One region of the Ruminococcus gauvreauii genome, then DNA from elsewhere that is predicted to be linked to it. Evidence: riboswitches for the same ligand, from Rfam matches in the RefSeq annotation. Region 1 holds a riboswitch; the other holds the start of a gene.
The links. Region 1 has a riboswitch for cyclic di-GMP ahead of NQ502_RS13245 (Ig-like domain-containing protein). Riboswitches for the same ligand answer to the same signal wherever they lie in the genome.
Positions count from the first base shown of each region.

Region 1 (4,439 bases):
CAATACAAAGAAGATATACCGGATAAGGTGTATCAGGCGATGATGGAGTGGAAAGTTGAGATTACTGATTGATGATGGGCATATCGGATAGAGATATCTGGTTTGCCCTTGTTACGGCTGGAAAAAGGTACATATGTCAATTTTGAGAATATAATTTTTGCAAAATAAAGTAAATCTAAAAAAATAATATATTGATATATAATTATATTATAATGTGTTATTATGTATTTACAAAGTATTTTATTATGGACAAAGTGGAAAATAATTAAAACCGTATTGGGGAATATGAGAGGAGGAGATTCCATTGGTAAGTGAATTTGGCCATAAAACTATTCAATAATAAATAAGGAGGAATTTGAATATGTTCAGATGGAATTTCAAAAGAAAAACTTGGTGTTTATTATTATTAATATGTATGGTAACACAAATGATGTGCATTCCTGTGTTTGCGCAGGATACATCTTCAAAGATTACTACAACTGTAAAAATCACAGATTTAGCTACTGGAGAAGTAAAACAATATGAAATTGATGATGCAAGATCAATAGCAGAGGTTGATGGAGAAGGCAGACCAGTTACAACTACTATTATTGAGGTCGGTGGCAGCCAAAGTGATATGGCTCGTGCAGGGCAATCTAATTATGATGATTTTTCTGGCTGGCGTGGTACAGTAACAATTTCATATACAGATAATGGAACCTATGCGAATCTTACAAAAGCTACTGGAAATTGGACGAGAAGAAGTGGTTCGACTTCTATTTCCGGAATGTCAATGACTTACGGTCAGGCTTTAGGAACAAATAGAAGAAATAGCTCTATTGGGTTATCTTCAAATTCGACCACAACGGTTACACCCTCATGGCCTGCGGGAAAATATGGATATGGTATTGGGCACTACTTAGGTGCCACTATTCACGCAACAATAGGTGGTAAATATGTTTATATCAGCTGTAATGTTAATTATTAAATAATAATGCTTTACATATTAACTTAATTTGTATTTAAAAAGTAGGCATATTGGATGAGGCATCTGATATGCTTACTTTGATACAGCCATATTAAATACTTTTGGAAGGTGAATTTTAGACGTCAGTAAATGCAAGAGTCGCTTAGTCAGAGGCGTTAATTATTTTGTCCGAATTTTGAGTAATGAAAGGCAAAGCTGCAATTTATATTTAAAGCGATCAGCAATTTTATATTAAAATGATTATGGAGCAATTTAAGGAGAGTGGCTATGAAGTCAGAGAATAAAATAAAACAGAATAAAAATAAGACCGCATTACTGGTTATGTCTGCAATTTTGTCCGTAGCATATCTGGTATTAGATCTGCTGCTATATCCATACTTAGCGCGGCTGCAAAGCATACGGTATACACCATATGTCCTCTACTATTGCAATACCATAAGAGTTGTGGGAATATTTGTTGTGATGTTGTTTTTGTTGCTGTTTTTAAATAAAAAAAATGTTGTAACACTGGGGCACAAAAATAGAGTGATGTTGTATGCCGGTATAGGAATATATGTCATTTATTATTTGCTGTTTTTTCTGAATTTTGGGATTGGAGTAGGATTTATAGGTGGTGAAATTATTATACAAATATCAGTGATTCACTCCTGGATTTTATGCATCCCCGCAATATTTCTGGCATTGGGACTTGTGAAGGAATAATTGTAATATCACGCCTCAACAGTATGAGTGAAAATATCATAGTCACTTGATAGAAGTCATGACAAATTTGCCAAAAGATGATATAATTAAATCATTAATATTAACACGTATCAGAAATTGTGGTGTTACGTGGAAGTCATGGCAAACAGGCGGAAGCCTGTGACGCAAAACTACAGGGTCTAAGCGATTAAGTACGACAGCCAGTTGCAGCACTAGGTGAGCATTCTCTGATGGGGGTGCTTTTTTGTTTGGATGAAATGAGGGAGGAAAAGTATAATGAAGGGAATGAGAAGTCTTACGGTATTATTGTCGGCGGTAATGCTGGTTACTGCTTTGCCACTGGATGTATCAGGAGCCAGTGAGGATGTTGTGTCGGGTGGAGAAATGATTCTGGAACAGGAGGAAGATGAGGAGATTATAGAAACTCCTGAGTCAGAAGATGAGGTTGATACTGTGCTTCCGAAGGCTGAGTTAGAAGTGGAGGAAGTTCCGGAAACTTCATCAGTTCCAGTTTTGGATAGTCGTTCCGGAAGTGTTTTGAAGATTGGAGTTGGTGAAACAAAGAGACTGGAAATTGATGGTTATAACGCAGATGAGTGTCAATGGGAATGTAAAGAGGATGGGGTACCAGAAGGATGGACTTATATTAGTGGAGAAGTACACTGGTCAAATAAGGAAGTAACAGGAAATGTATATGTTGCATCAGACGCCCAACTGTATGTTGATTCATCCTCTACAATAAATGGAAATATATATGTTTATGGCCAATTATATGCGAATTCCAGGTTAACAGTAACCGACAGCATCAACGCATACCAGTATGGGAGCATGATGTCGTCAGGTGTTTTTGATGGTGAACATGGCTATGTTGTTGGTAGCATTAAAGCAAACCGTATGAATATAACTGCGAGCGCCTTGGATCCGACTTTCAGTGTAATATCTGAAGATAATATTAACAGTAATAAGGTGGCAGTTGTTGACGCAGGAGGTGTTGTTACTGGAATAAAAGAGGGCAGTGCAACAGTGGTTATGACTTGTAATGGCGAGAGTCAAAAAATTTTTATAGAGGTACATACTTATGATAAATGGGCAGCAGATAAAGACCCGACCTGCACAGAAACCGGAATTCAAAGCATTCATTGCAGCGTATGTGATGCAATAAAAGAAGACAGCGAAACAGAAATTGCTCTTATTGCCCACACGGAAGTAAAAGATGAAGCGGTATCACCAACCTGCACACAGCCGGGGAAGACCGAAGGAAGCCATTGTTCCGTATGTAACACTGTGATAAAAGAGCAGGAAGAAATCCCTGTCATCAGCCACACCTACCAATTCGACAGTCTCACGAAAGCGACACTTAGTGCAGACGGCAAGATCATAAGAAAATGTACAGGCTGTGGCAAGACGGCGACACAAATCCTTTCTTATCCGAAGACTATTACGCTTTCCAATACAAAATATACCTACAATGGAAAGGTGATGAAGCCGACTGTCACCGTAAAAGGTGCAGATGGAAAAGAGATTCATCCTGCAAACTATACTGTTTCGTACTCTCCGGGATGCAAAAACGCGGGGACCTACAATGTAGTCATTACTTTCAAAGCGAATTACAGCGGAAAAGTCACGAAAAGCTTTATGATCAATAAAGCTTCACAGACATTGAGCGCAGCCAATCATACGAAAGTTTACGGAAACGCAGCATTTTTTACAGGAGCCAGACAGACAAAAGGCAACGGGAAATTAAGTTTTACATCCAGTAATCCGAAGGTTGCAACAGTTTCAAGTACAGGAAAGATCACGATTACGGGTATTGGAAGGACAACGATCACGATCACCGCGGCGGCGACAACGAATTATAACAAAGCGACAAAAGCGATCACCGTGACGGTCAATCCGAAGGCAACGTTCATCTCAGGTATAAAAAACAGTGATTCCCGCAAGATGAGTATCAGTTGGAATAAAAATGGTACGGTTACCGGATATCAGGTTCAGTATGCCACGAATGATTCATTTTCCGGAGCAAAGACATTGACAATATCAAAGAACAGCACATTGAGCACATCAGTCTCAAATCTGCCAAAGGGAAATACGTATTATGTCCGGGTGCGCACCTATAAAAAAGTTTACAGCACGACGTATTATTCTTCATGGAGCGCTGCAAAAAGTGTAAAGATCACAATGGGAAATCCTTACCTGTCAAAGACATCCATTTCACTTAACGCAGGTGTAAAATACGGATTGAAACTGTGTGATACGACACAGAAGGCGGTCTGGTCCTCAAGTAATTCAGCGGTGGCTGCTGTTTCGTCGAGTGGTGTGGTGACCGGAAAGAAGGCGGGGACGGCAACGGTAACTGCGAAAATCGGTGGTAAAAGCTATTCCTGTAAAGTGACCGTAAAGGGCAGCATCAACGTGACGGTTTACTGGACGCCAGGTGGGTCAGTATACCATTCTACCCGGGATTGCCCGTCACTTGCCAGATCTAAAACCATTAAGAGCGGGTCCGTATCACAGAGCGGAAAGAGCAGAAAATGCAAGGTTTGCTATTAGAAGATACCTTACGAAACTGTAAGTTTAAAAAGGAGAATGTAAGCCAAAACTAAGGCGAGGCATTCTCCTTTTTGCTATACTTCAAACATGAAAGGGACACAGAGTTCTATGAGATAAAAACTGGAGGTAACAGATATGGCATTATTAGAAGTGCAGAATTTAAAAAAAGTATATACGACACGTTTCGGGGGGAATCCCGTGCAGGCGCTTTCAAATGTAT
Region 1 is NZ_CP102290.1:2,756,462-2,760,900, forward strand. It holds gene NQ502_RS13230 (AP2 domain-containing protein) at 1-72, shown strand, start outside; gene NQ502_RS13235 (hypothetical protein) at 362-967, shown strand; gene NQ502_RS13240 (hypothetical protein) at 1,235-1,669, shown strand; cyclic di-GMP riboswitch class I at 1,800-1,881, shown strand; gene NQ502_RS13245 (Ig-like domain-containing protein) at 1,946-4,219, shown strand; gene NQ502_RS13250 (ABC transporter ATP-binding protein) at 4,355-4,439, shown strand, end outside.

Region 2 (4,439 bases), 420 kb from region 1:
CTGCCGGTATGTATTCTCCAGGCTCTTCAGCATGATCTCACCCACAGTAACGGCATCTTCTATCGTGAGATAACGATCAGCCCTGGAATCCAGAATAACGGCGCCAAGTGCCAGACAGACTTCCTGGATCTGTGCGGGATGTTTACCCGTGATAAACCGGCTTATTTCTTTTTCCGAGGCATGATCAAATTTCGTGCCCCTGATCAGACCATCCTGCAGTCCGCCGAAGGTGACCAGCGGGGAAGAGTCCGGGGCGCCGTCTGCGCAGTGCAGATAGTGCAGGATCACCAGCTGATGCCTGTCTTCCGGTTTGGGGGTACATTCATATTCTCCTTGTCAAGCTAAGCGTTTGAAGCGGGTCAAGCCTGCAGTTCACGAATCAATTCCTTGATCTGTGATATGATTTTTCTGCGGTATATGCCCAGATAACCGGATCTGTCAGCGATTCTGTACAGATGCTCCCGGCAGATCAGTACGATATCCGGCTGTGAGATTTCAAAGACGGTAAAGTAAGAGGTCATGCGGAGCAGCAGTGCCTGCTGTCCCTCTTTTACCATAAGTCCACCCTCTTTATCGGACAGTCCCCGCTGAGGAACGAAATGGTAATTATCGCAGCTTTCCAGTATACGCAGGATATTTTTCAGATGCAGCACATAAGTCTCCGGTGTATAACGAAGAGGTTTTTCATTCATGCCGCAGGAGAGTATAATAGGAACCACACCGGCACGAACTTCCTCCGCGGTAGCCAGATTTACGATGTCAATTAGCTCATACTTATTCCGCTCTCTTTCGATCATTGCCATCTCATCAATGTACAGTCTGCCAAATCTCTTCAAATCTTCATTTTTTGTTTTCTCGATACAGTAAGCCATCAGTTCGGGAGGAGCAGTCTCCGCGGACAAAGCAGGCAGTTTCTGAATACGCGTTCCGGTAGAAGTGAGGAATTTTGTAAAACATTTTTTCAGCTTCTCGGGCAGTGTATAGATTTCCATCATCGGACGGCAGAGGGAAAGGTAATCCTGAAATTCTGTTTCATACGTTTGAAGCAGCCGCAGGTCGGTGGTCAGCATCGTTGCATATCCGGATTGCCTGCCTGCTATGGAGTTTGAAGTCATGGCAATCTTGCCTGGCACCAGTACCAGTGTACGCCTGTGAACCTGATCACGGATCCGGGGATAATAATATGCGTTTGCATTCTCTGTAAGATAGACAGGTATCCAGCGAAGAAGAGAATCAAAGGCGTGATCAGCGGAACTTACAGGAGGTGTAATATGGCAAAATTGAAAACCTTTCTGTATAAGTTTTAACCCCCAGTTCTGCAGATTGCAAAGAAACTCTGGATCTTCTGAGATCCATTCATCCGACTGATCTGCGTATAATAAAATGGTACTGGGCTCATCCAGTGAGAGCAGATGCCTGATAAGTGTTCGCGCTGCCACACGTTTTCCTTCACTGTTGAAGTAAAGTGTGTTGCTGGTATTGACGCTGCAGGATTCAGGAAGAGAATCAGTATTTCCATTCTCGAATGTAAGATTTTCAAAAGTGCGCATAAAACGCCCCACACCGTCGGAATCGCCCAGGAGCCAGTAATAGAGGATTTCGGAGAGCTGGTCATTTTTCGCTGTACTGGACAGGTTGATGCCCAATATTTCAGAGAGCGCCTGTCGCTGGTATTTTGTCGTACATCGTTTTGTAAAGAAATGCGCCATAATTTTCAGATATTCCCGGTTGCGCGGAACCCCTCGTGATCCCGTGCGGAGACGGCTGATCAGGGAGGGATCAACCTGAAGTTCCCGTGCCAGCATGCGGTTTGTAGTTTGTGTCAGATCCATCATAAATGTCAGTTTTTCGTATAGCTGCATGTAATCACCACCTTTTTTGTCCAATATACATCAAAAGTTTTAAAACACAATCAAATGTCATCACTAATGACACGAAAGTGTCAATGCCAAATCGCTCATGTGCATTGATATTAAACAGGAGATGAAGTATCCTGAAATAAGAGATATTATATCACAAAAGAGATAATTCATGTCCTGAAAAACATGAAAAATATTGCATATGCAATAAAAAATCTTCTAAGAAAGTCTGTCCTCAAAAAAATAAGTGTTAGAAAGATAGAAACTGTCACTGTCATTGCCAAAATATGACAGGTGGATTTCATAACAATCAGATAAGGAGCACAGCTGTTGAGAGGCAGTGTCGCAAAGCTACAGGGGTTTCCCCTCCCGAGAATGTCCGGAGGAAAGCCAGCCAGTTGCGTTTGTAAAACCGGCTTTGCATGGAAAGGCCGGTTTTAACATTCATGAAAGGCGAATCAGGCAAGGAGTGCAGAAAAAAGACAGGAGCGAGTCCAATGGAGAAGAAAAAGAAAAGAGTTACACCGGCAGCGGTGGCAGGCATTGTCCTGTGCGTGATATTCATTCCGATTATCATCATTAATCTCGTGCTGATCATCAGCAGTTACATAAATCAAGAAGAGCTTCCCGGAGTGTTCGGGATCAAGCCCGCGGTGGTACTTTCCGGTTCCATGGAGCCGGCCATAAAGCCTGGTGATCTGATATTTATTCATGATATCCGCGCAGATGAGCTGAAAAAGGATGATGTTATCTGTTATCTGCTGTCGGGCAAGGCGGTCACGCACCGCATAGTGGAGATCACCGCCGGTGAGGACGGGAAACGTCAATATATCACACAGGGAGATGCAAATAATGCAGAAGACCAGGCGGCGGTCACCGAACAGCAGATTCAGGGAATCTGGAAAGGCGGGCGGGTCGGGGGACTGGGTGATGTTATCTTATTTATGCAGTCAACCATCGGCATGATTCTCTTTATCATCTGTCCGCTGCTGCTCTTTTTTCTCTGGGATATCTGGCGCAGGCGCCGGATGGATAAGGCGGAGATCGCCCGGACCGCCGAGCTGGAGGCAGAACTTGCTGCCCTGAAATCTCGCAGAGAAGAAAATGATCACAGGGCGGATACGAAAGAACCATAAAACATTCTTAAGTATGCATTGGTCCAGGCTCCCGGGGCACAGCCGGGGGACAGCGGACCATACAGAACTGGGTACGAAAGTGTGCCTGGGATATCAAGTGCCGCAGGCACACGGGAACCCTATGCGGGCTCAGCTACTTCAGCCGGAGGGTTCTTATCAAGCACAGAAAGAGAGGAATAAGTTATGAAAAAAAGATCTTATGCAGCGCGTTTCGGCGCCATGGCACTGACGCTGACGTTGGTGACCGCATGTCTGTTGGGCGGAACGATGGCACGTTACGTCACGGAGGTAAGCGGCAGCGCGACGGCTGCTGTTGCTGCCTGGAGTTTTAAGGCGAACGAGAAAGATGGAACACAAAACTTTACATTGGATTTAGGGGATTCCCGAACAGCATACAAAACAGAGGACATTAAAGATAAGGTGATTGCTCCGGGAACCACTGGACAATTTGATATTGTAATTGACGGAACCGGAAGTGAGGTGGGGATTGATTACAGTGTAGCGATTGCAGCTGCTGACAAAACAGCACTTCCTGATGACATGGTATTTTCTACCGGTAAAATTACAGCTGATAATGCAGGAAAAAAATTATCAGAATTTAAGATCGATGATGCTACTATCCCATACAGTGCTGCTGCTGACGCTATGAAAGAGACCATTACCGTTTACTGGTCATGGGCGTTTGATGCGGATGATGCAACTGCTGTCAATGACAATACGTATGCTGATAAAGACTGGACATTAGATATCACCGTAACCGGAAAACAGGCAACGCCGGAAACACCGACAGCCTAAAACCAATCACCGATTCCGCCCCCTGTGCCGGGGCGGAATCTTTGAGGGCTTTCAGCCCTCGGCAAAGGGGAGCGGGATACCGCGCCTTTTGCCATAGGCTGAAATACCAGTTTCCCGAAAAGGAGGAACATGCCATGGAACGACCAGGCAGTGAATATAGAAAGAACGATGAAAGACAGGACAGGCGGCGTTTTCTGCCGCTGATTCTTTTGCTGCTCGTTTTGACGTTTATGACGTCCAGTATTGTAGGATTTATTCTGGGGCGAAACACGGCCGAGGCTCCTCTTGGGCAGGTCCTGGATACTGTATTGTTGTCTCCTGAGGAGGAGCTTTCGCAGACTGTTCTCCACCTGTCCGGCAGGGTTATGTATTCCGATGGCTCGCCGGCAGCAGGGCATACACTGGAACTTCACAGTGATCCTGTCAGAACGGTTTCCGCTGTTAATGGAGGATTTCTTTTTCCGAACGTGACCGCAGGTGATCATACGATCTCCGTATTGAACAAAGACGGTACGGTGGCGGCACAGCGCGGCATCAGGATTGTCGGTGACAGTGCCGGTGAGGGTGCATCCATTGAACGACTGGAGAACGGCGAATACCTGATTGCGGTTAACGCTGAACTGCGCGTTCTTGAGATTGACATCAACCT
Region 2 is NZ_CP102290.1:2,335,452-2,339,890, forward strand. It holds partial or broken gene NQ502_RS11355 (DUF3786 domain-containing protein) at 1-294, opposite strand, end outside; gene NQ502_RS11360 (hypothetical protein) at 360-1,862, opposite strand; cyclic di-GMP riboswitch class I at 2,170-2,265, shown strand; gene NQ502_RS11365 (signal peptidase I) at 2,357-2,995, shown strand; gene NQ502_RS11370 (hypothetical protein) at 3,179-3,790, shown strand; gene NQ502_RS11375 (hypothetical protein) at 3,925-4,439, shown strand, end outside.
Region 2: another riboswitch for cyclic di-GMP. It lies ahead of NQ502_RS11365 (signal peptidase I); the one in region 1 lies ahead of NQ502_RS13245 (Ig-like domain-containing protein).